DNA from 2 places in the Piscinibacter sp. PDB5-1 genome. Region 1 is predicted to be linked to the other one. Evidence: predicted binding sites of a transcription regulator. Region 1 holds the regulator's gene; the other holds the start of a gene.
What was found. Region 1 encodes FNR, which switches genes on or off when oxygen is low (the NO sensors DNR and NnrR bind a similar motif). Its sites were predicted from a motif close to TTGATNNNNATCAA; they were not measured.

Region 1 (6,174 bases):
GCGCAGGCCATCAAGGCGCAGCACCCGCACATCAAGACCGTGCTCGGCGGCGGCTTCGTCAACACCGAGCTGCGCGAGCTGGCCGAGCCGCGCGTCTTCGACCACTTCGACGCGGTGACGCTCGACTCGGGCGAGCGCCCGGTGCTGAGCCTGATCGAACACTTTCGCGGCAAGCGCTCGCAGCAGCGGCTGTCGCGCAGCTTTGTCCGCAGTGATGACGGCGCCGTGCGCTACATCGACATCGGCGAGGCCGACGTGCCCTTCAGCGACGTGGGCACGCCCACCTGGGACGGCCTGCCGCTGGACAAGTACCTCTCGCTGCTGGACATGCTCAACCCCATGCACCGGCTGTGGTCCGACGGGCGCTGGAACAAGCTCACCGTGGCCCACGGCTGCTACTGGAAGAAGTGCAGCTTCTGCGACGTCAGCCTCGACTACATCTCGCGCTACGACGCGGCGAGCGCCGAGACCCTGGTCGATCGCATCGAGGCCATCGTGCGCGAGACCGGGCAGACCGGCTTCCACTTCGTCGATGAAGCGGCGCCCCCGAAGTCGCTGAAGGCGCTGTCGGCCGAGCTGCAGCGCCGGCAGACCTCGATCTCGTGGTGGGGCAACGTGCGCTTCGAGAAGAGCTTCACCCCCGAGCTTTGCCAGCAAATGGCCGACAGCGGCTGCATCGCCATCTCGGGCGGGCTAGAAGTCGCGTCAGACCGCTTGCTCAAGCTAATGAAGAAGGGCGTGTCGGTCGAGCAGGTGGCGCGCGTGACCAAGGCCTTCGCCGACGCCGGCATCCTCGTGCATGCGTACCTGATGTACGGCTTTCCGACCCAGACGGTGCAAGACACCGTGGACGCGCTCGAACACGTGCGCCAGCTCTTCGAGGCCGGCTGCATTCAATCGGGCTTCTTTCACCGGTTCGCCTGCACCGTGCACTCGCCGGTCGGCCAGAACCCCGACGAGTACGGCATCCGGCTCGTGCCGCTGCCGCCTTCGCCCTTCGCCAAGAACGACGTGGCTTTCATCGACCCGACCGGCGTCGATCACGACGCGCTGGGCGTGGCGTTGAAGAAGGCCATCTACAACTACATGCACGGCATCGGCCTCGACGAAGACGTGCGCGCGTGGTTCAACGCTCGCGTGCCCAAGACCACCGTGCCGCGCCACCGCATCGCGCGGGCGCTCGCCACGGCCGGCTGATCACCCTTTCACATGCCATGACCGACACCACACCCCTCGCCGACGACGACACCATCAAGCAAGACCGCCTCTGGCGCGACAACGGCTGGACGGCCCGCGTCGTCAAGAACGAAGAAGACGATGGCTGGGCGGTCGAGATGCTGCTCGACGGCCAGGCCGAGCCGGCGCTGGTCGGCCCCTGGACCATGGGCCGCGACAAGAAGAACCCCAAGCCGCTCGACACGGCCGCGTTCAACACGCTGGTGAAGACGGCGGCCGAGGTGATCCGGCGCCACGAGCAGCAGTTGCATGCGCGGCTGCACAAAGAGCTGCAGGTCGATGCCGGTGAGGCACGCTTTCGCGTCACGCTCGACATCGTGCCCGACGACGACGACCCGCATGCCGTGCTGGCGGCGCACGACGCCTTCGGCGAGCGCGTGGCCCAGCAGCGCGTGAGGGCCGATTTCAAGCTGAGTGCCGACCGCGCCGCCGCGTGGGTCGAAGGCGGCTTCGGCAAGGTGTGAGTCCGGGCCCATGCGTACCCCCGTTCCGCTCGACGACCCCGAAGACGAAGCGCTGAGCCTCGACGCGCGGGCGCGGGCCGCGTCGCGCAGCACCTGGGTCAGCGTCGCGGTCAACGTGGTGCTCACCGTGGTGCAGATCGTCGTCGGCGTGATGGCGAAGTCGCAGGCGCTGGTGGCCGACGGCATTCATTCGCTGTCGGACCTGGCCTCGGACTTCGTGGTGCTCTTCGCCAGCCACCACGGCCGCAAGGACGCCGACGCCGAGCACCCCTACGGCCACCAGCGCTTCGAGACGGCCGCCTCGCTGGTGCTGGGCCTGCTGCTGCTCGGCGTGGGTGCGGGCATGCTGATGTCGGCCTACGACAAGCTCGTGGCGCCGGCCTCGGTGTCGGCCGTGCACCCGGCCGCGCTGTGGGTGGCGCTCTTGGCCCTGGTGTCGAAAGAAGGCCTGTACCGCTACCTGATGCGCGTCGCCCGGCGCGTCAAGTCGAGCATGCTGATGGCCAACGCCTGGCACTCGCGTTCAGACGCGGCCTCGTCGCTGGTGGTGGCGCTGGGCATCGGCGGCAACCTGCTGGGCTACCCCATCCTCGACCCGATCGCGGCCTTCATCGTCGGCGCGATGGTGCTGCGCATGGGCTGGCAGTTCGGCTGGGCGGCGCTCGACGACCTGATGGACCGCTCGGCCGACGACGACGAGGTGCAGGCCATCCGCCAGACCCTGGTCGAAACCCCCGGGGTGCGCAACGTGCACGACGTGCGCACGCGCAAGATGGGCGACATGCTGCTGGTCGATGCGCACCTCGCGGTCGATGCCGCGCTCAGTGTCGAGGCCGGTCACGACATTGCCGTGGAAGCCCGCCGCCGCGTGATGCAGCGCCACCGCGTGCTCAACCTCATGACGCATGTGGACCCGTGGCGCCGGCCCGACGCCGACCACGAGGCGCCGGTCGCGCTGAGAGACTGAAGCTCAGGCGCTGCCGCCGTTCACCAGCGTGCGCAGCCCGTCTTCGTTGAGCACGCGCACGTGGCGGTGGCGCACTTCGAGCAGGCCGTCTTCCTGGAACTTCGAGAACGTGCGGCTCACCGTTTCGAGCTTGAGCCCGAGGTAGCTACCGATCTCTTGCCGCGTCATGCGCAAGACGAGCGCGGTGTGCGAGAAGCCGCGCGCGTGCAGCCGCTGCGTCAGGTTGAGCAGAAAGGCGGCGAGCCGCTCTTCGGCCCGCATGCTGCCCAGCAGCAGCATCACGCCGTGGTCGCGCACGATCTCGCGGCTCATGATCTTGTGGAAGGCGTGCTGCAACTCGGTGAACTCGCGCGACAGCGTTTCGAGTTGCCCGTACGGGATCACGCAAACCTGCGAGTCTTCGAGCGCGATGGCGTCGCAGGTGTGGCGGTCGTGGCTGATGGCGTCGAGCCCCATCAGCTCGCCGGCCATCTGGAAGCCGGTGACCTGGCTCTGGCCTTCTTCGTTCGACACGCAGGTCTTGAAGAAGCCGGTGCGCACGGCGTACAGCGCCTCGAAGGCTTCGCCGGCGTGGAAGAGGGCGCTGCCGCGCTTGACGGTGCGGCGGTTGGCGACCAGCGTGTCGAGCCGTTCGGCGTCCACCTGCGTCAAGCCCAGCGGCAGGCACAGTTCGCGCAGGTTGCAGCTGGAGCAGGCCACCTTCAGGGCTTCGCGCCGGGTGGCGCAGAGCGGGGCGTCTGCGGGCTGGATGGCGATGGTGGGGGCGTCGGCAGGGTCGTGCAGCATGAGGGGCCTCAAGTAACGGTTTCATTCTGCGCGGCGGCCGTCACACGCCCTTGAGCCAGATCAAGGCCACAGGCCGAGGGGGGCGCCACAGTGACGCCATGACACCCGTGGTTGCCCCCGCCCCCATCTCGTGCGAGACCCTGCAGCGCTTCGACGTGCCAGGCCCGCGTTACACGTCCTACCCGACGGCCGACCGCTTCGTCGAGGCCTTCACCGACGCCCACTACCGCGACGCGCTGGCGCGCCGGGCGGCCGGCATCGGGGCAACGGGCGGGGCGCGGCCGCCGCTGTCGCTGTACGTGCACATTCCGTTTTGCGAGTCGGTCTGCTACTACTGCGCGTGCAACAAGGTCATCACCAAGCACCACGAGCGCGCGACCGAATACCTGGAAGCACTCCAGGTCGAACTGAATCTGCACGCCGCCGTGCTGGGTCACGGAACGCCGGTGGCGCAGCTGCATTTCGGGGGCGGCACGCCGACCTTCCTGAGCGACGCCGAGCTGGAGCAGTTGATGCGCAGCATCCAGGCCGTCTTCAAGCTCGTGCCGGGCGGTGAATACTCGATCGAGGTGGACCCGCGCACCGTGACGCCCGAGCGCCTGGAAAAGCTCGCCGCCCTGGGCTTCAACCGCATCAGCCTGGGCGTGCAAGATTTCGACCCCGCCGTGCAACAGGCCGTGCACCGCGTGCAGCCACGCGAGCAGGTCGAGGCGCTGATGTCCGCCGCGCGGCGCATCGGCTTCGACTCCATCAACGTCGATCTGATCTACGGCCTGCCGCGCCAGACCCGCGAGTCGTTCGCGCGCACGCTGCAGCAGGTGAGCGACTTGCGGCCCGACCGCATCGCGCTCTATGCCTACGCGCACCTGCCCGAGCGCTTCAAGCCACAGCGGCGCATCACGCCGGCCGAGCTGCCGCCGCCCCCCGACAAGGTGGCAATGCTGGCTGCGGCCATCGACGTGTTCGGCACGCGGGGCTACGACTACATCGGCATGGACCACTTCGCGCTGCACGACGACGCGCTCGCCGTGGCCAAGCGGCAAGGGCGGCTGCACCGCAACTTCCAGGGCTACAGCACGCAGCCCGACTGCGACCTCGTGGCGCTGGGTGTGTCGGCCATCGGCCGGGTGGGCGCGACCTACAGCCAGAACGCCAAGACGCTGCCCGAGTACTACGACGCGCTGCGCCACCGGCGCTTTCCCATCGTGCGCGGGCTGGCGCTCGACCGCGACGACCTGATCCGCCGCGCGGTCATCATGGCCCTCATGTGCCAGGGTCACCTCGTGTTCGAGTCGATCGAGTCGGCGCACCTGGTGGACTTTCGCCGCTACTTCGCCGCCGAGATGGACCGCCTGCGCCCGCTGGCCGAGCAAGGCCTCGTGAGCATCGAAGACGACGGCCTGCGCGTCACGCCGACCGGCTGGTACTTCGTGCGCGCGGTGGCGATGGTGTTCGACAAGCACCTGCAGGCCGAACGCGACCGCGCGCGCTTCTCTCGCATCATCTGAACGCCCCCATGGACCTGTGGCTCGGCCTCGTCGCCACCGCCTTGCTGATGGGCTTTGCCGGTGGGCCGCATTGCGTGGCCATGTGCGGCGCAGCCACCGGCGGCATCGGCTGCACCAAGAAGCGCCTGCTGCGCTTTCAGGCCGGGCGCATCGCAGGCTATGCGCTGGCCGGCGCGCTGGTGGCATCGTCGGCGGGTGTGCTGGCCTGGGGCGCCTCGCACCTGACCGTGCTCAAGCCCTTCTGGGCCATGCTGCATGTGGCGCTGGTCGTGCTGGGGCTGAGCCTCTTGTGGCTCGGCCGCCAGCCGGCCTGGCTCGACCGCGCCGCGCACCGCGCGTGGCAGGTGATCCGCATCCGCACCTTGCACATCGACCCCGACCGGCTGCCGCTCGCCGCCGGCGCGCTGTGGGCGCTGCTGCCTTGCGGCCTGCTGTATTCGGCGTTGATGGTCGCGTCGCTGAGCCCGCAAGCCTGGCAGGGCGCCTTCGTGATGGCAGCCTTCGCGCTCGGCTCGGCGGTGAGCCTGCAACTGGGGCCGATGCTCTGGCAGCGGCTGCAACGCCACCGCAGCGCGGCTTCGGGCCAGTGGGGCGTGCGCCTCGCCGGGCTGGCGGTGGCCGGTGCCTCGGCCTGGGCGCTGGGCCACGGCCTGTGGCACGAGTACCAGCGCGTGTTCTGTTGAACCGGTGAGGGCGCGCCCGCCGCGGGTTTGACCCGTGGCCATGTCGGGCCGCGGCTTGACGAGAATCAATGGCCTGGCCCGCGCCTCGGGCACCATCGTCGCCACCATGCCCCATCGCCGCACCGAGACCCCCCAGCCGCGCACGCACGCCGCGCACGCGAACACTGCCCCGCGTTTTCACCTCACCTTCCTCGGCGCCGCCGGCACGGTGACGGGCTCGAAGTCGCTGCTCGACGCGAGCGGCGCCCGGGTGCTGGTCGATGCGGGGCTCTTCCAGGGCTACAAGACGCTGCGCGTGCGCAACTGGGAGCCGCCGCCCATCGAGCCGCACCGGCTCGATGCCGTCGTGCTGACCCACGCCCACCTCGACCACAGCGGCTACCTGCCGCGCCTGGTGCGCGACGGTTTCAAGGGCCGCGTGTGGTGCTCGGCCGGCACGCGGGCGCTGTGCGAGATCCTGCTGCCCGACTCGGGCCGCATCCAAGAAGAAGACGCGGCCTACGCCAACCGCAAGGGCTTCAGCAAGCACC
Region 2 (6,174 bases), on a different contig from region 1:
GTCGGTGAGGCGCTGGGCCTCGGCGTCGCCGAACTCGCCGCTGGCGGTGCCGGCACGCCGCAGCGCGCTGACGATCTTGAGGGCGTCGAAGGGGGCGAGGCGGCCATGCCGCTTGAGCACGTGGCTGGGCAGAGAGGCGGTCATGCGGGGGTGTCCTTGATGAGGGGGCGGTGAAGGGGCAGGGCACTCATGCGCGACCGGGCCACAGCGGGCCGATCGCATCGAGCGTGTTCTTGATGGCGAGCGCGAACTCGGTGTCGCCTTCCATCAGCAGGGCCTGCTCGAAGAACAGGCGGTCGGCGTCTTGCTCGCCGCGCAAGAGCGCGTGCAAGGCGGCCACGCGCGCGCGGATGCGCACCACCGGTGGCTCGTGCGCCGGTGGCACCGAGAAGCCACGCGGCCCCATGCGCAGGCGCACGCGCAGGCCGGGTTCGATGAGGCCGATCTCGACGCAGCGGCCGGCGAGCAGCACGCGCTGGTCGGCGTCGAGGCGGGGCCAGAGCAGCGCGTCGAGCGCGCGGGCGGCGACGAACGAGGGCGGCTGCACCGGCAGGCGCTGCACCACGCGGCGCAGGCGGTCGGTGAACGGCCGCGCCCAAGACGGGGTCTGTGAGGCGGCGGCAGGGGTGGGGGCGGGGCTCATGCCAGCTCCAGGCCTGCGCGGCGGTGGGCGAAGCCATTGGCCCGCGCGCCGGGCAGGGGGAATGCATCCAGCGCGGCCATGGCCTCGTCGGCATCGGCGCCGTGGTTGAACACCGCGTCGAACAGCGCCACCACTTCAGCGAAGCCCTGGCTGCAGGGCGACAGCCGCAGGCGCTGCACGCCGGCCACCGTGAGTGCGGCCCGCGCATCGAGCAGGCAGTGCACCGCGGCCGACTGCGTCTGGATGCCGTTGAGCACCAGGAAGGGCTGGCCTTCTTCGGTGCTGAGCAGCAGGCCGTCGGTGTCGTCGTAGCAGCGGAAGGCGCATTCGTCCTTCTTCAAGCGGTGGTGGCGCGCCGTGAAGCAGCGGGCCGAAAACGCCAGCGGCATGCGGCCGAAGGCGAACACCTCGGTCACCAGCGGCCCGGCCGCACCCGCCACGCGCTCGTGCGCCGGGTTGATGCGGCCCACCGCGTCGAGGGACAGTTCGAGTGGCGGCACCCAGCGCGCAGCGCCCAACGAGGCCAGCTCTTCCAAGGCCGCGCGGTTGTACACATTCACGTGCGGGCCGATCACGAAGGGCGGCGCGGCGGGCGCATCGCGCCGTGCCAGCACGCCCAGCGCCGAGGCATCGCCCGCCTCGACCATGAACTCGTGCTGCTCGCACACCCGTCGCAACGCGCGCAACTCGGCCTCGCCCGCCACCAGGCTCTGCGTGGCCAGCACGACGGTCTTGCCGGCGGTGGCCAGCTCGCGGGCGAGCGCCAGCCAGTCGGCCAGCTTCACTTCGTGGCGGCGTGCGCACACCACCTCGCCGAGCACCACGGTGTCGGCCGGGCCATCGGCCATGTCGGCATAGAACTGCAGCGTGGTGCTGCGCGGCCAGGCGTATTGCAGCGGGCCGATCGTGAAGCCGGTCATGAGGTCGGTCCTGAGGCCCATCGCGGGCTGTGCGGTGTTCATCGCCAAGGCCTTTCATACGCGCCCAGCGTGTGCTGCTGGCCTTCGGCCCAACGCGCTAGCGATGCGTTCCAGCCGGGTTGCACCGCGTAGCGCGTGTCGGTGTCGAGTTGGTCGAGCGCGGCGCGCCACACGCGCGTCACCTCGGCCACATAGGCCGGGCTGCGCTGGCGGCCTTCGATCTTGATGGCGGCCACGCCCGCCTGCGCCAGTTGCGGCAGCAGGGCCAGGGTGTTGAGGCTGGTGGGTTCTTCGAGCGCGTAGTCGCGCGTGCCGTTGACGACGAAGCGGCCCTTGCACAGCGTGGGGTAGCCGCGCGGCTCACCCGCGGCGTAGCGGTCGATCAGCACACCGCCCAGGCGCGCGCTCACGCCGTCGGGGCCGTCTTCCCAGCGCACGGCCTTGGGGGGTGAACACACGCCGGCCGTGTTGGGTGACTGCCCGGTGGCAAACGACGACAGCGCGCAGCGGCCCTCAACCATCACGCACAGGCTGCCGAAGCCGAACACCTCGACCTCGGCCTCGGTGTGGCGCGCGACGTGCTGCACCTGCGACAGCGTCAACACGCGCGGCAGCACCGCACGGCGAATGCCGTAGCGCTCGCGGTAGAACTCGATCGCCTCGCCGGTGGTGGCCGAGGCCTGCACCGACAGGTGCAGGCGCAGCGTGGGGTGATGCGCGCGCGCGTAGGCCATCACGCCCACGTCGGCCACGATCAGCGCATCGACCTGCGCGGCGGCGGCGCGGTCCACCGCGCGTTGCCAGGGCGTCGTGTCGCACGCATCGGCAAAGGTGTTCAGCGCCAGCAGCACCTCGCGGCCGCGTGCATGGGCGTAGCGCACGCCTTCGCGCAGTTGCGCATCGTCGAAGTTGAGGCCGCTGAAGTCGCGGGCGTTGGTGGCGTCCTTGAAGCCGAGGTACACCGCGTCGGCGCCGGCATCCACCGCCAGGCGCAGCGCGCGCGGCGAGCCGGCCGGGCACACCAGCTGTGGCTTGCGTGGGCGCAGCGCGTCGCTCACCTCAGGCACCCCGGCAGGCGCAGCCGCAGCATTCGCCGGGTTGACCGGCCGCGGTGCCTTCGGCCAGCTTGCCGATGCGCACGCGCCACTGCGCGGGGCCGGTCTCGAGGTAGGTCCAGTCGAACCGGCCCAGGTGCCGTGCCTCGAACTGGCGGTACAGCGGCACCGGGTCGTGGTCGTTGAGCAGTTCGAAGCCGCTGCCCGCCGGCAGCGACTCGAAGGTCGAGAAGATGAACGCGTGGCGTTGCGGCGGGGGGATCTGGCGCACGTCGATCTGGGCGGTGGAAGCGGTCATGGGTGTCTTTCAAAGCGGTGAATCAGCGGGGCTCAGACTACGCAGCGCCCCCTGCACACGCCTTGAACAAGTTCAAGAAACGTGTTCGCCCCGCGGCCGCCAAGAAAGGCCCAGTTGATCGAGGGCAAGCTTCCCGCGTAGCCTTCGGTGGTCGTCCCTGGTGGCACGCCCGACCGTTGCCTGCGCCCTGCCCATGCCGATCCGCCTTCACCTGCGCGTGGTGTCCCGCTCGATGCGGGTCAAGCTGAGCCTCACGGTGGCGGCCCTGGTGCTGCTGATCTTCGGCACCCTCGGGCACGTGGCCGGGGGCTGGGTCCAGCAGCACGCGATGGAGCTGCATTCGAAGCGACTCACCGACACCGCCTTGCGCCTGGCCAGTGGGCTCGACTTCGGCCTGTATGAACGGCTGCGCGAGGTGTCGAACCTCGCGGCTTCGATCCGCGCGCTGCCGGTGACCGGCTTGCGGCAAGCCGACATCGACCAGCTCAAAAGCACCTACCCGCACTACGCGTGGATCGGCCTCACCGACGCGCAGGGCACCGTGAAGACGGCCTCGGGCCGCATCCTCGAAGGCACCAATGTCAGTGCGCGCGATTGGTGGCGGCGCGGCCGCGAGGGGCCGTCCGTGCTGGACGTGCACGACGCCAAGCTGCTCAAGCCCTTCATTGCCAAGGACCCCAACGACGAAGGGCCGCCGCGCCTGATCGACGTGGCCGCGCCAGTGGTCGTCGAGCAGCGCACGGTGGGGGTGCTGGGGGCGCACCTGCACTGGGAATGGGCCGAAGAATTGCACGCGCAGGTGAACGAGACCTTGCAGGCGCGCGAGGGCATCGAGATGTTCATCTACAACGCCGAGGGGGCCAACCTGCGGCTGCTGCCCGGGCAGACCGAACAGCTGCCCAGCGGCCTGGCCGGCCTGGCCAACGGGTCGGCCCAGGTGGTGACTTGGTCGAACGGCAAGCGTTACCTCACCGCCGCCGTGAAGCGCGCGGGTTTCCGTGACTACACCGGCCTGGGATGGACAGTGGTGGTGCGTCAGCCCGAGGCCATCGTGGGGGCGCCCGCGCGGGCGTTGGTGTCCCAGTCATGGATGGCCGGCGTGGCTGCGGCTGTGCTGCTGATGGGCTGCCTGTGGTGGGCGGCCGGGCGCTTGCTCGACCCCTTGCGCCGCGCGGCCGCCCTCGCCGAAGCGAACACCGACGACGCCACCGGCAGCGACGAGGCCTCGAAGCTGGCCAACGCGCTGACGCGGCTCGTCGGCCAGCTGCGCCAACGCGAGCAAGACCTCACCGCCCTCACGAATCAACTCGAAAGGCGCGTGAAAGACCGCACCGCCGAACTGGAGCTTCGCAACGCCGAGCTGTCGGGGCTGACGCGCGTGATCACGCACGACGTGCGCGCCCCGGTGTTGAGCATCGGCCAGCTGCTGGAGCTGTCGGCATCGAGTGCCGTGGTGGACCGCGAGCGTGCCCTGCAAGCGGCCACCCGCGAGTGCCGCCACGTGGCCGACGTGATCGACGCGCTGGGCGCGTTGATGTCGAGCGAAACGCAGCCGCTGAAGTCGGCACACATCGACATGACCGAGCTGGCCACCGAAGCGGCGCGGCGCCAGCGTGCGGCACTCGGCTACACAGGCGAGGTGTCGATCGACGCCCTGCCGCCGCTGCAGGGCGATGCCGTTCTCATGGGCGAGGTCATGGGCAACCTCATCGGCAATGCAATGAAGTTCTCGCGCGCGGCCGCGCACCCCAGGGTGCATGTGAGCGGCGGTGGTGACGGGCACACGCTGAGCTACCGCGTGACGGACAACGGCATCGGCTTCGATGCCTCGCGCGCGCACCAGTTGTTCACGGCCTTCTCGCGCCTGGTCAACGATGCGCGTTACCCGGGCACCGGCCTTGGACTGGCCATCGTCAAGCGCATCGTCGAGCGGCACGGGGGGCAGGTCCGCGCGCACAGCCGGCCTGGCGAAGGCGCCGAGTTCAGCTTCAGCGTGCCGCAGGCCAGCCGGGGCGCCGCCGCGACGGACTCACCCGAGGTCGGCGCCGAGGCCTGAGCCACGGTCGGGCGCCCGCGCGCCGATGAACTTTACAAAGGCTTTACCTGCGGGCGCTGAACGAGCGTCAACGTGCGCTGCGGCACACCGTTGAACCGTCTGCCTTCACCCTCAGGAGACATGACGTGAAATCACTTCAACGGGTTCTGCGCCTTGGCGTGCTGTTGATCGTTGGCGCGGCCGCCGCCGGCTGCGTGGTGCTGCCCTATGGGGGCCACCACCGCGGGCACGGCCATGGGCACGGCCACCGCTACAGCGAACCGCAGGCGCCCACGGTCATCATCGACGGGCACCACCACCGGCATCACCGGCACCGCTGAGCGGTCCTCGCGTGGGGCGCGTGCTCAGCCCGCGCGCCCGTCCACCCGCGCGCGCCCCAGCCACCCGCCATGGCGCAGGGCCCACACGGTGCAGGCCGCGCCCCAGGCCAGGGCCGCAGGCAACAGCAGCCACGTTGAGGCTTGCGGCCACAGCGCGGCCATCACCCGCAGCAGCACCCCGGCCTGCAGCACGCCGTACAGGCGCCAGGCGATGTCGTCGGCGGCGAGTGCCCGGCCGCTGTGGCCGGCGGCCACGCGCGTGATCATTGCGATCAGCGTGCAGCCCAGGTAGCCCATGGTCAGCGCATGCAGCGGCGCGAGGCCCAGCGAGGCGGCGTCGCCCCACAGCGCCACGCGCGCATGCGACAGCGCCGCGAGCCACAGCGCCACACCCAGCCACACGAAGCCGCCATGCAGCATGGCCAGCAGGCGAATGCGCAGGCTTTGCACCAGGCCCCAGCGCACCGCGAGCCACAGCATCAGCACCGAGGCCGGGGCGAGCACCAGCGCCAGCGCCGCATGCACGGTGGCCGGCAGCGGCCACCACATCAACTCGGCCACCTCGGCCAGCGTGAGCAGCGCAAACACCGCGCCCATCACGCCCAGCAGCCACTGCGGCTTCCACGCGTCGAGGCGGGGCAGCGCGGCGGCGGTGAAGAACGGAATCATGCGGTGCGACACCACGGCGAAGGTCGGTCCCAGAAAGCCCCACAGGCCCATTTGCGCGGCGGCGCGCGACACGGTCACATCGCCCACCGCCACGCCGACCACGCCGGCCGCCATGGCCAGCGCCCCTACCGCGCCGGCAAGGGCCACGCCCCGCGCATGCAGCGTGTCGGGCACGCGGCTCGCGCCGAGCAGGCGCACGAAGCGGCGCATGGC

Region 2: the regulator FNR is predicted to act here: its motif matches at 3,031-3,044, upstream of AC1KAT_RS05755 (DUF2249 domain-containing protein).

Annotation. Positions count from the first base shown of each region.
Region 1 is NZ_JBWVZL010000003.1:62,843-69,016, forward strand. Features, by position in the region: gene AC1KAT_RS13185 (B12-binding domain-containing radical SAM protein) at 1-1,197, shown strand, start outside; gene AC1KAT_RS13190 (hypothetical protein) at 1,215-1,700, shown strand; gene AC1KAT_RS13195 (cation diffusion facilitator family transporter) at 1,711-2,667, shown strand; gene fnr (fumarate/nitrate reduction transcriptional regulator Fnr) at 2,671-3,453, opposite strand; gene hemN (oxygen-independent coproporphyrinogen III oxidase) at 3,552-4,961, shown strand; gene AC1KAT_RS13210 (sulfite exporter TauE/SafE family protein) at 4,970-5,644, shown strand; gene AC1KAT_RS13215 (MBL fold metallo-hydrolase RNA specificity domain-containing protein) at 5,700-6,174, shown strand, end outside.
Region 2 is NZ_JBWVZL010000001.1:1,277,217-1,283,390, reverse strand. Features, by position in the region: gene AC1KAT_RS05775 (ribonucleoside triphosphate reductase) at 1-144, opposite strand, end outside; gene ubiT (ubiquinone anaerobic biosynthesis accessory factor UbiT) at 188-643, opposite strand; gene AC1KAT_RS05765 (U32 family peptidase) at 640-1,563, opposite strand; gene ubiU (ubiquinone anaerobic biosynthesis protein UbiU) at 1,602-2,621, opposite strand; gene AC1KAT_RS05755 (DUF2249 domain-containing protein) at 2,623-2,916, opposite strand; gene AC1KAT_RS05750 (sensor histidine kinase) at 3,110-4,972, shown strand; gene AC1KAT_RS05745 (hypothetical protein) at 5,098-5,292, shown strand; gene AC1KAT_RS05740 (NnrS family protein) at 5,317-6,174, opposite strand, start outside.